Regions from separate parts of the Pantoea sp. sgz302252 genome, predicted to be linked through region 1. Evidence: predicted binding sites of a transcription regulator. Region 1 holds the regulator's gene; the other holds the start of a gene.
The links. The regulator Fur, encoded in region 1, represses iron uptake genes when iron is present. The targets are predictions, from matches to a motif close to ATAATAATGAGAACNACTATCAA.
Positions count from the first base shown of each region.

Region 1 (8,133 bases):
CCGCTTACAGGAAAAAACTCCAGGGTATCTACACTTTGTCATGAACTTTCCCATTTTTATCGAAATGGTGCACAAGGTGAATATGGAGGGATGGGTACCGATGATATGCCAACTAAGGGAGGTTTTAATAATAATAAATCCTATGTGAAAAATGCTGATGCATTAAAAATTGAGCACAGTCAGTATGTGTTTAAAAATGCATATAATGTTGAAAGATATTTTGAGTTGACATCAGTTAGTGAAGATGTGTAGGGATAGTAGCATTTATAGATAACCGATTGGAAGCGGTATGTTTATCTGGAATGTTTTAATTGATCATTGAATAGTGGGTTGTGCCATGAATAATAATTCATATTTAATAAAAATAACAGCGGCGCTAATGTGTACCCTTCACTTTTCGTGTGCGCTTGCAAGTGAAGATGTTATTCTCCAAAAATACACATATGGATATCCTTATTCCAGTGAAGGACGGCGTAATAAGGCAATGACTGATCCTTTGCCTGGTGCGGATTTAACCCTGGATGGAAAGGTTGGGAAAATATATTCTTACTATAGTTTGAGCGAGGAAGGAAATAGCGTGATGCAAAAAAAGAAACATATTTATGCTCATCTTTTAGTTCAGAATAGAGGTCATGATATTGTTGCTAAGGTTGGTTTTTATAACCGAAGCCATCAGACATATTATATCCATAAAAGTAGGCTTGCTATAGATGATCCGGAGTTTTACCCTTTATATGGTCATGCATTTTCAATAGCTTCGGATGGCGTGAGTTCATATTACCTTGGTCATCGATGGCATTTTGATGATGAGGTTAATGAAAGTAGAGATGGATGGGAGGAAATTCCAGCAAGAAAAATTTATTCATTTACAATTAAATTGAACGCTGCATATGCATTCTTGCCAGGGAGACATCATTACAATATAGGTTCCTTAGAGTATTCTATCGTCAATAAGCAATGGTTTGTTGATCAGGAAATATACAAAAACCTCTTTTCAATTCTTGCGTTGACTTACTTTGATTGCCAGGTGAAAAAGGATGAACCCTATGTTCTGAAAGTTAATGAGTTGTGTACTTTAGATGATTCTTCTGACATTAGCATAGGAGAGTTTTTATATAATTTAGATTTTCATGGCTTTGATCCCAATAATTATTTTGAGATAAGAACTAATCAGATTGTGATTGACATAGATGGAGATAAGCTAACATCGCCTTATGATGACACTGAGGGTGGTGGTCGATGAAGAGAAAAATATTTAATGCTAAACAAAATATTTATGTAGGTAAGTGAAATGAAAAATATAATAATAAATGGAAAGAAAAACCCACCAGCACATCTCTGCTGGTGGGTTTTATACTACGGATACTGATTATTTATCAGTATCGTCGTGTGCATGTTCATCTTCACGGCAGTCGCCTTCTGCGCAGTGACCGTAAAGATACAAGCTGTGGTTGGTCAGACGAATGCCGTGTTTAGTGGCGATTTCGCGCTGACGCGCTTCAATGGAATCATCACTGAATTCAATCACCTTGCCACAGTCGAGGCAAATCAGGTGATCGTGATGATGTTGTTGTGTCAGTTCGAAAACAGATTTACCGCCTTCGAAATTGTGGCGGGTGACAATGCCGGCGTCGTCGAACTGGTTCAGAACGCGATAAACCGTTGCCAGACCAATTTCTTCGCCCATGTCGATAAGGCGTTTATAGAGGTCTTCCGCACTGACATGGTGATTGTCCGGCTCCTGAAGCACTTCCAGAATTTTTAAACGAGGAAGCGTGACTTTCAGGCCGGCCTTCTTCAATGCGGTATTGTTGTCAGTCATGCGGAATCAGTCCTGTTGCTATACGATACACTTCCTTATCAGGAAGCATTACTAAGAATGAATTCAGGATAATGCGTCTCATTATAGAACTGTCAACCTTAAATGAAAACCGCAATCCCTGAGCAAAGTATGCTTTTCAAAAACGAGGCGTCCGGCAAAGCGAAACCTCAGACCTCGTCAAAACAGTGGACATTGTACAGACATGCGGCCAAAAGTTAAAAATTTGTAGCGATTAATTTGATTGCTTTTAGCTATTAATGTCACACAACCTATCGCTAATACGGCGCAACGCAGGCGCTGCGCCGTCACCCAATCAGGCGTTTTTAATCTCTTCGAGGTGCAGCTCTTCAGAAATCTGCTTAACCCATTTCTCAACACGCTCTGCGGTCAGTTCTGGTTGACGGTCTTCGTCAATCGCCAGACCGACGAAGTGATCGTCATCAGCCAGGCCTTTAGAGGCTTCAAAATGATAGCCCGCCGTTGGCCAGTGGCCGACGATAGTTGCGCCGCGTGGTTCAATGATGTCCCGGATTGTGCCCAGTGCGTCACAGAAGTACTCTGCGTAGTCTTCCTGGTCACCGCAGCCGAACAGCGCGACCAGCTTGCCGTTGAAGTCTACCTCTTCCAGCGTTGGGAAGAAGTCGTCCCAGTCACACTGCGCTTCACCGTAATACCAGGTCGGAATACCCAGCAGCAGAATATCGAACCCTTCGAGATCTTCTTTGCTGCTCTTGGCAATGTCATGCACTTCAGCAACGTCTTTCCCAAGCTGCTTCTGAATCATCTTCGCGATATTTTCGGTATTGCCGGTGTCGCTGCCGAAGAAAATGCCTGTAATTGCCATGAGTAAAATAACCTCTTGAAACGTATTGAAATGGTGGTGGAATGTTGCCCACAGATAAAGGCAATGATAGCAGGAGGTGAAGTGCGCGGAAACAGCAAACGCGCTGGACTGCACTCTCTGCTACATGAAAGTGACGTTTTGCTGGATTTTCAGACAAGTTCCTGGCGATGCAGAGCGGCCAGTTGTTGCATCAACATCTCTTCGATGAGTTCGCTGCGGCTCATGTTTCTGGCGTCAGCCAGTTCATTCAGCGCATCAACGGCGTCGTTATTGAGCTTCAGCTCAACTCGCTTGAGACCTTTACTCTTGTCACGTTTAAGCTGATTACGCTTATTAATGCGTAACTGTTCGTCGCGTGAGAGCGGATTGGTTTTCGGCCTTCCCGGGCGACGCTCATTTGCGAACAAATCTAATGTCGTTCGGTCCGTTTGTTCTTTTGCCATGATTCAGAGTGACTTCGGGGAAACAAGCCGCCGGACGACAGGCCCGGCGCAGATAGCGCGCAATCATACATCAGCGAACCCCACACGCCAACGCCGTGAGCCACATTGGCGTGCGGTCGCTCGCATTTTAATCATTCAGCCAGATATCGGCGAATGGCGCGGAGCACAGCGTCCGGTTTTTCGGCATGCACCCAGTGTCCTGCGCCTGCAATAATATGCGCTCGGGCTTGCGGGAACTGAGAGAGCAAATCATCGCGATACTCTGGCGTGACGTACGGTGAGTTTCCGCCAGGAATGAACAGGGCAGGGTGATCCCACGCAGGAACAGTCTGCCAGCCAACAATATTGGCATACTGATCCCACAAGACGGGCACGTTAAAGCGCCACGCGCCCTCGACAAACGACTTCAGCAGAAACTGAATCACGCCTTCTTCATTAAGATGCTCGCGCATCACTTCAGCGGCTTTTTGACGCGTTGCCACGCCCGCTTCGGTCACGGCGTTAATGGCCGCAAAAATCTCATCGTGACGACGGACGTGATAATCCACGGGGGCGATGTCGATAGCGACCAGCTTATCCACGCGATTCGGCGCTAACGCCGTGAAGGCCATCACCGCTTTTCCGCCCATTGAATGACCCATCAGCGTGGCTTTTTCAATGTTATGGGCATCAAGGGTGTCTAAAAGATCCTGAGCCATCGCGGAATAAGTCATTTCAGATGAACGCTCTGACTGGCCGTGATTGCGCATATCAACTTGCAGGATGTCATGGTCGCTCACGAGGTCTCGGGCGAGGATCCCTAAGTTATCCAGACTCCCAAAAAGGCCGTGTACCAGGACGATGGGAGAATTATTGTGCGGGTTTTGTGCAGTTTGCGCTCGGGTATGTAAATTCATGGCAAAGTTCTTTTTTTCGCTTCGTCGGGTTAGGGTATCATGTTGAACATTCTGCCACCCGGCTGCAACACTCAGTAGTCGTCTGAGTTTTTGCCGACACGCTATCCGCTGTTGGGTTTTGACTTTATAATCCCAACGACTTGTATTCAGAAAAGATATCTCACTGGATTAAGATGAAAACGATCGAAGTTGATGACGAACTCTATGCCTTTATCGCTAGCCACACCCGGCACATCGGCGAGAGCGCATCCGACATTTTGCGGCGCATGCTGAAATTTTCCGCTGCCTCGCAACCCGCAGCAACCGTGGTCAAAGACACGCCGGTTCAGCCTGCTGCACCGGTCGTCGCCGCCGTGAAAAAAGTCTCATCCCGAAAAGAGAACGTTCGCGCGGTGCGTGAACTGCTGCTTTCTGATGAATACGCCGAGCAAAATAAAGCGGTTAACCGCTTCATGCTGGTGCTGACTACACTTTACTCCTTAGACAGCAAGGCATTTGTTGAGGCCACCGAGTCACTGCATGGTCGTACGCGTGTTTACTTCGCCGCTGATGAAGCGACGCTGCTGAAAAACGGCACGCACACCAAGCCAAAGCAAGTGCCTCAGACGCCGTACTGGGTCATTACCAATACCAATACTGGCCGTAAATGCAGCATGGTTGAGCACATCATGCAGTCAATGCAGTTCCCCGCGGAATTGATTGAAAAGGTTTGCGGCACAATCTAACCCTTGCATAAGAAGGACCAGGCAATGGCAACTCATAACCGTGCGGGTCAGCCTGCACAGCAGAGTGATTTGATTAACGTCGCCCAACTGACGTCTCAGTACTATGTGCTGAAGCCGGAAGCAGGCAACGCAGAACACGCAGTGAAATTCGGCACGTCCGGACACCGCGGGAGCGCAGCTCGCCATAGTTTTAACGAACCGCATATTCTGGCGATTGCCCAGGCGATTGCGGAAGAACGTGCGAAAAATGGCATCACCGGGCCATGCTACGTGGGTAAGGATACTCACGCCTTGTCTGAGCCGGCGATCATTTCCGTACTGGAAGTCCTGGCTGCGAACGGCGTGGACGTGATTGTGCAGGAAAATAACGGCTACACCCCAACGCCTGCCATCTCGAATGCCATCCTGGTTCATAACAAAAAAGGGGGCCCACAGGCCGATGGGATCGTGATTACGCCGTCCCATAACCCGCCGGACGATGGTGGCATCAAGTACAATCCACCGAATGGCGGCCCGGCTGATACCAACGTCACCAAAGTGGTGGAAGACCGCGCGAACGCACTGATGGCGGATGGCCTGAAAGGGGTGAAACGCCTTTCACTGGATGCAGCGTATGCGTCTGGTCATATTAAAGAACAAGATCTGGTGCAGCCGTTCATTGAAGGCCTGGCCGATATTGTTGATATCAAAGCGATTCAGAAAGCGGGCCTGAAGCTGGGCGTTGATCCGCTGGGCGGTTCCGGGATCGAATACTGGAAACGCATTGCCGAGTTCTACAAACTCGATCTGACCATTGTGAACGATCATGTCGATCAGACTTTCCGCTTTATGCACCTCGATAAAGACGGTGCGATCCGTATGGATTGCTCCTCTGAGTGTGCGATGGCGGGGCTGCTGGCACTGCGTGATAAGTTCGATTTGGCTTTCGCCAACGACCCGGACTATGACCGTCACGGCATCGTCACGCCGGCTGGCCTGATGAACCCGAACCACTATCTGGCTGTGGCTATCAATTACCTGTTCCAGCATCGCCCGCAGTGGGGCAAAGAGGTTGCGGTGGGCAAAACGCTGGTCTCTTCCGCAATGATTGACCGCGTGGTTAACGACCTTGGCCGTAAACTGGTGGAAGTGCCGGTAGGCTTCAAATGGTTTGTTGACGGCTTGTTTGACGGCAGCTTCGGCTTCGGCGGCGAAGAGAGTGCGGGCGCGTCATTCCTGCGCTTCGACGGCACGCCGTGGTCAACCGATAAAGACGGCATCATCATGTGTTTGCTGGCCGCAGAGATCACCGCAGTCACTGGCAAGAACCCGCAGCAGCATTACGATGAGCTGGCTGCACGTTTTGGTGCGCCAAGCTACAACCGTTTGCAAGCTTCTGCAACGTCCGCACAGAAAGCGGCGCTGTCTAAACTTTCCCCAGAAATGGTGAGCGCTAACACGCTGGCCGGTGACCCAATCACCGCACGCCTGACCGCAGCGCCGGGTAACGGTGCTTCCATCGGCGGCCTGAAAGTGATGACCGAGAACGGCTGGTTCGCGGCTCGTCCATCCGGCACCGAAGACGCCTACAAAATTTACTGCGAAAGCTTCCTCGGCGCGGAACACCGTAAGCTGATTGAGAAAGAAGCCGTAGAGATTGTTAGCGAAGTGCTGAAAAACGCCTAGGTTGATCTGTTTTGAAAAGCCATCTCCAGATGTAATGCAGATCAATTAAAGAATAGAGTTGCAATGAAAGGGTTCATATTTGCCATGAACCCTTTTTTAATGGAATTTGACAGCTTCTCGACATCACCAATGTCACTTCGCCGTTTCGCACCACAGGCATCGTTATATAACAGGTACATATTTCCCATTTATCAATGAAAATATTGGTGCAAAATAACCTAAGCACTCATCACCATCTTCATCAACACACTTATATGTTAGCGGTGAGTATTCTGGATTTGTTTTGTTATACATTTTAACCATACGACCTTGATTCATAACTTTGATATCATAATCGCTCCATTTAATTGGTAGTATTGTAATTTTTTTCACCTCAATGTCTTCCTTAGGATACTGTGAAAACAAAATATCTTCTATGCTTTCTCCTGTTGTTTTAGACCATGCATCCAGTGCCACACCACTAATTTCTTTTAATTTTCGTCGGTCCTGTTTGTTGATTACTTCAGCTAACTCACTATACGACGCTTTCAATTTTTGCATTTGAATATCATTTCCAGTAAATTTCTCAGACTCAACCCAAGCCCATTTAGGGATACCATTTATCATTATTTTTTGCGAAAATTGATAGATTTCCATGTTTTTAGGGTAATAGTTGTCATAAAAATAATCAGAATCAATATGTCCTTCAGTTATTTGTTGGGCAATGATTTTTGAACGTATTATTGGATGGGTTTCATCTGGTGATGATGCAGGAATCCCCTGAGGGTTGATGTGTAATTTTATTGAAGAAATAATCTGTTTGTTATTCTCTTTGTCAAAACTCACTACATCCACATTACAACCCGAATCTTTAGTAAACTGCCTTTTTTCATCAAGAGTCTTAACTTTAGGGGAAAACCACCCTAAGGCACCCATTTCAAGAGTGATTTCGTTTTCACCGTTTTCCATCAAAATAAGGGAGTTTGTACTGGAAATTCCACCCCCCCGGCCATTAAAAGCAGATGTCCGGTTGTCAAACCCTGTTACACCATTAGTTTTGATGGCACAGAAAGCCTGCTCGATATTGAATAGGGTTCTGATTTTTACAGGTTGTTCACCTGCAAAAGCAAAAGTTGTTACCGTCATAATTGCTCCGATCAATATTATCATTAAAAAAAGCGGGTTATATCTCATAAACACTCCTTGTTCTCAGGTATAAGAATTATATTGCTTTCATTTATTCCAGTTAGGGTTAGACCCCATCGCCCAGGGTTCGTGTACAGGTGGTGAATAAGTTGGGGTCTGTAATACCCGTTCCTTACCATATAAGTTAGCCCTCAGCGGAGACTCTTCTCTGGTCAGCTGCTTGCACAACTGCCATTCTTTTTCTGTACCGTTCTCATGACGAGGGGATGATTTATTTTTTATCTTATCTTTCTGTTGTACATCTGCACTAAACTTAAAATGCCCTTTCACCCCATCATGGCATAACACCAAATCCAGCCCCTTTTCATGTGGATCAGGTTTAAAACAGGCATTGGCACTGATTGTTCCTTCCGCCTGTGCTTTGAGTTCGACTACAAAAACCTCGGCTTCAAACGTGGCACTGACCACACCTTTTAGTCCCAAATAAAGCTGACTGTCATCAACAAGATTGAACGTCCACTCGTCATTTTTTTTGCTGTAAGCAGCTCCAAAATTGAGGTTCACCCCGGGTTCGATTTCCAAATAACATTCCACGCTGGTGCCGTGTTTCCTC
Region 1 covers NZ_JBLFJW010000035.1:50,619-58,751, reverse strand. Annotated here, with positions in the region: gene ACLW56_RS21240 (hypothetical protein) at 1-252, shown strand, start outside; gene ACLW56_RS21235 (hypothetical protein) at 338-1,243, shown strand; gene fur (ferric iron uptake transcriptional regulator) at 1,370-1,822, opposite strand; gene fldA (flavodoxin FldA) at 2,136-2,666, opposite strand; gene ybfE (LexA regulated protein) at 2,816-3,109, opposite strand; gene ybfF (esterase) at 3,241-4,005, opposite strand; gene seqA (replication initiation negative regulator SeqA) at 4,179-4,730, shown strand; gene pgm (phosphoglucomutase (alpha-D-glucose-1,6-bisphosphate-dependent)) at 4,755-6,395, shown strand; gene ACLW56_RS21200 (hypothetical protein) at 6,558-7,568, opposite strand; gene ACLW56_RS21195 (hypothetical protein) at 7,608-8,133, opposite strand, start outside.

Region 2 (8,133 bases), on a different contig from region 1:
GTAAGAAACACCGCATTCAGCGTTTGGGGTACCAGGATTGATCACAAATACACGGATTTGTGTCCCTTCTTCCTGATTCGCCAGCAGTTTGGCAAAGTGCGCTTGTGCAGCATCGGAAATACGGATCATAGCTTTGGCCTAATAGTTGACTACTTTAGTCGGTTATAATACGCCCATCACAGAGGGTCTACAAGGTGCGACACAGGCACCATACCTGAACTGACGCGGCGCCGTTTTGCAAAAGCTGGCGGGAAAGCTCGGCTACGGTGGTACCGGTCGTGACGACATCGTCCACAAGGGCGATATGGAGACCCGCGACAGCAAATTCAAGCTGAAAGGCATTTTTCAGGTTCTGCCTCCGCAGTCTGGCGGAAAGCTGATGCTGCGTGGCTGTCGGCCGTATTCGGCGTATCGCTTCTGGCTGATAACGAATACCAAGCCAGCGGGAAAGGGGTTGGCACAGCAAGTCTGCCTGGTTGTAGCCTCGTCGCCAGTGGCGGCGTTGCCATAAAGGGACGGCGACCAGCAAATCCGCGGCCTGCTGTTGCTGTTTTATCCTCAGCAACAATAACCTCGCCAGCGCTCTTGTGAGTTCGGGCTTGTTACTGAACTTCCAGCGCTTAATCAATGTGGAAAGCGGGGCAACATAATCGTTGACCGTCACCAGCGTTTGCCAGGGCGGTTCGTGGCGCAAGCAGCGTCCACACACCACCGTTTTGCTGGTGGCGGGCAATCCACACTGCGGGCAAAGTGGGAGGTTTGAACTCACCGCGCGTGTGCAGCGAGAGCAGATGCCCCAGTTCGCCAGCGCCAACGGCATTTGGCATAGCCAGCACGAGCCGTGGACTGATAGCATATCTCTTCCTCCTTTTAGAACAGTGAACGGGAACAGTAACGGATGAACGACATCGGGTGGCAAACCAAAGGCGAAGGAAATACGCATCTTGTGCTGCTGCACGGATGGGGGCTGAGCGCGGAAGTGTGGGATTGCATAACCTCTGAACTCAGCTCGCATTTCACGCTTCATTTGGTCGACCTGCCGGGGTTTGGTCGCAGTCAGGGTTTCGGGGCGATGTCACTGGAAGCGATGACGGAGACGGTGCTGGCAAAAGCGCCGGAAAAAGCCGTCTGGCTCGGCTGGAGTTTGGGGGGGCTGGTGGCAAGCCTCGCTGCACTTACGGCACCTGAGCGAGTGCAGGCGCTGGTCACGGTAGCGTCCTCGCCTTGCTTCTGTGCCCAAACGGATTGGCCGGGAATCAAACCGGAAGTGCTTTCCGGTTTTCAGCAACAGTTAAGTGAGGATTTCCAGCGCACGGTCGAGCGTTTTCTTGCCTTGCAAACGATGGGGACAGAGAGTGCGCGTCAGGATGCTCGAAAATTGAAAAGCGCGGTACTGGCGCTGCCAATGCCTTCGACAGAAGTGCTAAACAGTGGCCTCGAAATCCTGAAAACGGCTGATCTGCGCGACGCGCTGACTACCCTAAAAATGCCGTTCCTGCGGCTGTATGGCCATCTCGATGGTCTGGTGCCGCGCAAAGTGGTGCCGCTGCTTGATGCGCAGTGGCCGCAAAGCCAGTCCTTCGTTTTCCCCAAAGCGGCACATGCGCCGTTCATCTCGCATCTGGCCGAATTTTGTCAGCAGTTGCTGGCGCTCAGGCAGGTGATTCTCTGATTTTTAAGGCAAACTGGCGAAAATTCCATTAGCGACAATACTTAGGGAACGCTGCGTTTTCACCGCAGCGTTCACATAAAATGGTCCTATGGAGAGTACGGCTATGAAATTTGCTTCAGGTATTGTTGCGGCACTGGTTATGGGTTCACTCTCTTTTGGCGCTTTTGCGGCTAAAGAAATTTCTAAAGAAGATGCGGCGAAAATGAACCTGACCAAAATTGGTTCGGTGACCACTTCGCGTACGACTTCGCCGATGGACGCTAAGCGCGATCTGTCGAAGAAAGCCGACGAAAAAGGCGGGACGTATTTTGTGGTGATTGCGGGTGAGAAGAACGAGAAAAACGTTCACGCTAACGCAGACGTCTACAAGTAAAAGCAAAAAGCGGGCTTGCGGCCCGCATCTTCTTTTCTACGACTGAAGAACCCACCACTCCCGAACGCAGGCTTTCCCTTCCGGACAACTTTTACAGCTTCCGCTCAGACAATCAGAGACATCGTCCGTTACGCGCTTCGCTTTGCCCATCGCTTCCAGACGCAGCAACATGGCTTCAATCATCGGCTGCGGCGTGTGCAGGACATGGCTGAGCTGTTGCACTTCCATTCGTCCTTGTAGTGCCAGCAGATCTCGCAGTTCAATCATCGAAGCCATGGTGCATTCCTTAGTGGCAGTCGCCAGCCGGGCTGTTACAGCAGCTTTCTACCGTTTTGCGAGTCGCCAGCAAATTCACATTCACCCGGCTACGAGCGCGGCGTAACAGGCCAATCACCACAACGTTGAACAGCACCACGGCCAGAATACAGACCAGGCTGTAACGCGGATGCTGCTGGAAGCTGCTGACCTGATAGAACACAGTAGAGAGCGAATACGCGATATTAAGCCCCCACAATACCGAGAAGCCCATCCAGCCACGGCTCGACTCACGGGAAATCGCGCCCATCACTGAAATGCAGGGGATATAAAGCAGAACGAAAATCAGGTAGCTGTAGGCCGCCGCGGCGCTGCCAAATTTGCTGCTCATCACGCCCATTGCGCCGGTCGCCATTTCACCATCGCCTTTGCTGGCTTCAATCGGGTTAGCCAGCACGCTCAGGCTGAAGGTGTCTTTCAGGCTCTGCCAGGTTTCCCCTGCGGCGGCACCCAGTTCATCCAGCACGTTAAACGTTGCCGGGTCGAACGCTTCCTGCTGGATATTTTCGGCGGTGTACAGCGTGTTCAGCGTACCGACCACCACTTCTTTAGCCATCGCGCCCGTGAACAGGCCAACTGTTGCCTGCCAGTTATCTTCATGCACGCCAATCGGCTTGAACAGCGGGGTTATCACGCGGCTGACCGAGGCCAGTGCGGAATCGTTGATATTGTCCGCCGCTTTACCGCTCAGCGTGAAGCTGTTCAATGCGCTGAGGAAGATGCTGACAATCACAATTACTTTACCTGCACGCAGGACAAAGCCTTTCAGGCGCTGCCAGGTTTGAATAATCAGGCTTTTCAGATGCGGAACGTGATAGACCGGCAACTCCATCACAAACGGTGAGGCTTCCCCGCGCATGATGGTGTGCTTGAGCATCAGGCCCGTCAGGATAGCCATCACGATGCCCAACACATACAGCGAGAAGACCGTCAGCGCGCCTTGCTGCCCAAAAAAGGCCGCTGCAAAAACAGCGAAGATGGCCAGGCGTGCGCCACAGGACATAAACGGCGCCATCATGATGGTCATCAGACGCTCACGCGGGGCATCCAGCGTGCGTGCGCCCATCACAGACGGCACGTTACAGCCAAAGCCGACAATCAGCGGCACGAAGGATTTGCCCGGCAACCCCAGCGACTGCATCAGGCGGTCCATCACGAACGCCGCACGCGCCATATAACCGGAATCTTCAAGGAACGAGAGGAACAGGTACATCATGCCGATTTGTGGCACCAGCGGCAGCACGGTGTTGATCCCGCCGCCAATCCCCTGAGCGAGGAAAATAGTCAGCCATTGCGGGAAGTGCAGGATGGCGCCAATCCACTGAATGCCGTGAATAAAGATAGCGACCGAACCGCCGTCAAAAATCGGCTGCAGCGCCCCGCCAATGTTGATCGCCAGCAGGAACATTAAGTACATGACGAACAGGAAAATCGGCAGACCGAGGAAACGGTTAAGAATGATTTTATCCACCGCCGTGGTGAACCGGCTCGGTTCGGCGGTAAGGGTGTTGCTGACCACGTCGCACACGGCGGCGATGGTTTGATAACGGGCATCGGCGATGTGCAGCGCCGGATCGTCCATTTCGGTTTTCAGCCGAGCTTCTGCCACTTCGAGTTGCTGCGCGGCTTCACCGGCGTAATTGCGGCTATAAATATCGCCTTCCAGCATTTGCAGGCCTAACCAGCGGCGCTGCTTTAACGGCATTTCCGGGCTGATGGCCTGCGCCAGCCAGTCGGCTTCACGCAGCAGCGGTTTGGCGTAATGCACCAGCTCGATATCGTCGTTGGCCTGATGGCGGTCGATGCTCATCTTCAGGGCTTCAATGCCGCGGCCACGGGTCGACACCAGCGGAATAACAGGGCAGCCAAGACGTGCAGCCAACGCATCCACTTCAATGCGAATGTGTTGCTTCTCGGCGATATCCAGCATGTTCAGCGCCACGATGCAGGGAATGCCCAGCTCCAGCAGTTGCAGCGTCAGATACAGGTTGCGCTCAAGGTTGGAAGCATCCACCACGTTAATCAGCAAATCGGCATCGCCACTGAGGATGTAGTGGCAGGCAATTTGCTCATCCAGCGAGGTTTGTGAAGAAATTGTGGTCAGCGAATAGGTGCCGGGCAGGTCAACCAGCGTCACCTGATGGTCGGTGGTGCTGAACTGGCCTTCTTTACGCTCAACGGTGACACCCGCCCAATTCCCGACTCGCTGGCGCGCGCCCGTTAACTGATTAAATAAAGTCGTCTTTCCTGAGTTGGGGTTGCCAATTAAGCCAAGGGTTAATTTTTTCATAGGAATAAACTCGCTGTCTCTGGCAGGCATTAACGGCTAAGCGCTTCTGTTTCAATCAGCGCCAGGTCTTTTTTGCGTAATACGAGGCTGACTCGGCGAGTTTCAATATGGACAGGATCGCCAAGAGGGGCGACGCGAACCACATGAAAAGAAGACCCAGGCAACATGCCAAGGGAAAGTAATTTTTGCCGGTAAGCCGGGCTAATCTCTGCTGAGAACCCGGTAATTTTCCACATACTGTCTGGAGTGAATTGCATAAGACCTGCTTTGTTTGCTAGCCGATTAACTCTTCATTCGCGCACAGTGGCGGATGAAACCAACGATGATGCCAACAGGGAAAGGATAAAATATCAACAATGACGATGATAATGAGAATGGTTTCCGTCTTCAATCCATAAACTGTGACCGAATGTTGAAACGGGGCTTAATTCACAGGACTTTTGACATGGCTCAATATTTAGCGCGCTTGCGGGTGTTTACGGAAGAGTGCAGTTGTTACCAGAATGAAAATAAGTGCGAGCAGAATTCGGGAAAGGGTAAAAATATCTGTCTTGCGACTAAAAAGGCCCCCGGAAATAAGAGGGCCTGAACAGAGAAAAATTATTTCTTCTTAAGGGCGGCAGCCAGCGCGTCCATCATGGCGCTGTTGCCTGCTGGCTGAGTTTCACGTCCGCGTGGTTTTGCCGCTTTCGCGGCTGGACGGTTGTTTTGCTCACGTCCGCCACCGCTGCCACGACGGGAATTCGTGTCGCCAGGTTGTTCGTCCAGACGCATGGTCAACGCGATACGCTTACGTTGCAAATCCACTTCCAGTACTTTCACTTTGACGATATCGCCCGCTTTCACCACGGTGTGCGGGTCTTCAACGAACTTGTCCGCCAGTGAAGAGATGTGCACCAGACCATCCTGATGCACGCCGATATCGACAAACGCGCCAAAGTTAGTGACGTTGGTCACCGCACCTTCCAGCACCATGCCCGGCAGCAGGTCGTTCATGGTTTCCACGCCGTCGGCAAACTTCGCGGTTTTGAACTCCGGACGCGGGTCACGGCCCGGTTTTTCCAGCTCTTTGATGATGTCGGTCACGGTCGGCAGGCCGAAGCGCTCATCGGTGAAATCTACCGCTTTGATGTTGCGCAGTTCGTTGCCGTTGCCCATCAGGTCTTTCAGCGCCTGCTGAGTGGCTGCCAGAATGCGCTCCACAACAGGATACGCTTCCGGGTGAACCGTGGAGGCATCGAGCGGGTTATCGCCGTGGTTGATACGCAGGAAGCCCGCACACTGTTCAAACGCTTTTGGCCCCAGACGGCTGACTTTCAGCAACTGCTGACGGTTCTGGAACTGACCGTTCTCGTCACGCCAGGACACGATATTCTGCGCCATCATGCGAGTCAGGCCTGCGACGCGTGTCAGCAGCGGAACGGAAGCCGTATTGAGGTCAACGCCGACGGCGTTCACACAGTCTTCTACCACCGCGTCCAGCTTACGTGCGAGCTGAGTCTGGCTGACATCGTGTTGATACTGGCCCACACCGATGGATTTCGGATCGATTTTCACCAGCTCTGCCAGTGGATCTTGCAAGCGGCGTGCGATAGAGACCGCACCACGAATAGACACGTCGAGATCCGGGAATTCCAGCGCCGCCAGTTCAGAGGCGGAATAAACTGACGCGCCTGCTTCACTGACGATAACTTTCTGCGCGGTGACTTTCGGGAACTGCTTCTGCAGGTCGAGGAAGAAACGCTCGGTTTCACGCGAAGCCGTGCCGTTACCAATCGCTACCAGTTCAACATTGTGCTTTTCGCACAGTGCGGCAACCGCGACAGCGGCTTTTGCTGCCTGGCCGGTGTGAGGATAAATGGTGTCCGTCGCCACCAGTTTGCCGGTGCCATCCACAACGGCGACTTTTACGCCGGTACGCAGGCCGGGATCGAGGCCCATGGTGGCTTTCAGGCCAGCAGGGGCAGCCATCAGCAAGTCGTGCAGGTTACGGGCGAAGACGTTAATCGCTTCGTCTTCCGCACGTTCGCGCACGGTGCCCATCAGTTCGGTTTCGAGGTGCATCAGCACCTTGATGCGCCACGTCCAGCTCACCACGCCTTTACGCCAGCTGTCTGCCGGAGCATTGTTCAGACGCAGACCCAGATGGTCGGTGATGATTTGTTCGCAGTAGCTCTCTTTCGGCGGCTCATCAAACTGCGGATCGGCGTTCAGGGAAAGCTGCAAAATCCCTTCGTTGCGACCGCGGAACATCGCCAGCGCGCGGTGAGAGGGCACGCCGGAAATCGGTTCGTGATGATCGAAGTAATCGCGGAATTTCGCGCCTTCTTCCTCTTTGCCGCTGACGACCACGGCCACCAGATGGGCGTTCTTCCAAAGATATTCACGAACTTTCGCCAGCAGCTGCGCGTCTTCAGCAAAGCGCTCCATCAGAATGTAGCGTGCGCCATCCAGCGCGGCTTTGGTGTCGGCCACGCCGTTATCGGCATTGATAAATTTGGCGGCTTCCGTTTCCGGATCGTGCGACGGCTCGTTCCACAGCAGATCGGCCAGCGGCTCAAGGCCTGCTTCAATCGCAATCTGCCCGCGGGTGCGGCGCTTCGGTTTGTACGGAAGATATAGGTCTTCCAGCTCGGTTTTGCTCAGCGTGCCGTTAATGGCTTTTGCCAGTTCGTCCGTCAGCTTGCCCTGATCGTCAATCGACTTAAGAATCGACTGGCGACGCTCTTCCAGTTCGCGAAGATAGCCAAGACGAGTCTCCAGATTACGCAGCTGGGTATCGTCCAGCCCGCCGGTGACTTCCTTACGATAACGTGCAATAAACGGCACGGTGTTCCCTTCATCAAGCAGACGAACGGCAGCTTCTACCTGTTCGTTTCTGGCCTGAAGTTCACCCGCAATAATGCGGCAGAGCGAATCATTCATCATGGCTTTTATCATCTGGTTGTTCGAAAAACAGGGGGATAGTTATACGGATTGACTGATGAAAATGCCAGTTATCCGTGCGCCTATCAGAGTGTTCCAGGCGAGTTATTTGACGTACTCGATCTCGTTGACATACCAGGTCGCCTCGCCGCCAGGCGTCTGCACCAGCGCCAGATCGCCGACTTCTTTTTTCAGCAGCGCGCGGGCCATTGGAGAATCGATCGAGATGTAATCTTTGCGACCAAAAATCTCGTCATAACCGACAATGCGAAAGCGCTTCACATCGCCGTCGTCATTTTCAATTTCGACCCACGCGCCGAAGAACACTTTGCCTTCCTGCTGCGGGGAATAATCGACAATCTTCAGATTTTCCAGGCACTTTGTGAGATAACGTACCCGACGGTCAATTTCACGCAGACGCTTTTTGTTGTACTGATAGTCAGCGTTTTCACTGCGATCGCCCAGGCTCGCGGCCCAGGTCACCTTTTTGGTGACTTCAGGACGCTCTTCACGCCAGAGGGTGTCCAGCTCTTTTTTTAACTTCTCATACCCTTCTCG
Region 2 covers NZ_JBLFJW010000024.1:30,255-38,387, forward strand. Annotated here, with positions in the region: gene nfuA (Fe-S biogenesis protein NfuA) at 1-129, opposite strand, end outside; gene gntX (DNA utilization protein GntX) at 188-856, opposite strand; gene bioH (pimeloyl-ACP methyl ester esterase BioH) at 899-1,672, shown strand; gene ACLW56_RS17360 (YdgH/BhsA/McbA-like domain containing protein) at 1,776-2,045, shown strand; gene feoC ([Fe-S]-dependent transcriptional repressor FeoC) at 2,082-2,321, opposite strand; gene feoB (Fe(2+) transporter permease subunit FeoB) at 2,332-4,650, opposite strand; gene feoA (ferrous iron transporter A) at 4,680-4,907, opposite strand; gene ACLW56_RS17380 (Tex family protein) at 5,251-7,578, opposite strand; gene greB (transcription elongation factor GreB) at 7,681-8,133, opposite strand, start outside.
Region 2: a site for Fur is predicted at 5,013-5,035, ahead of feoA (ferrous iron transporter A). Genes of this name have one in related genera too.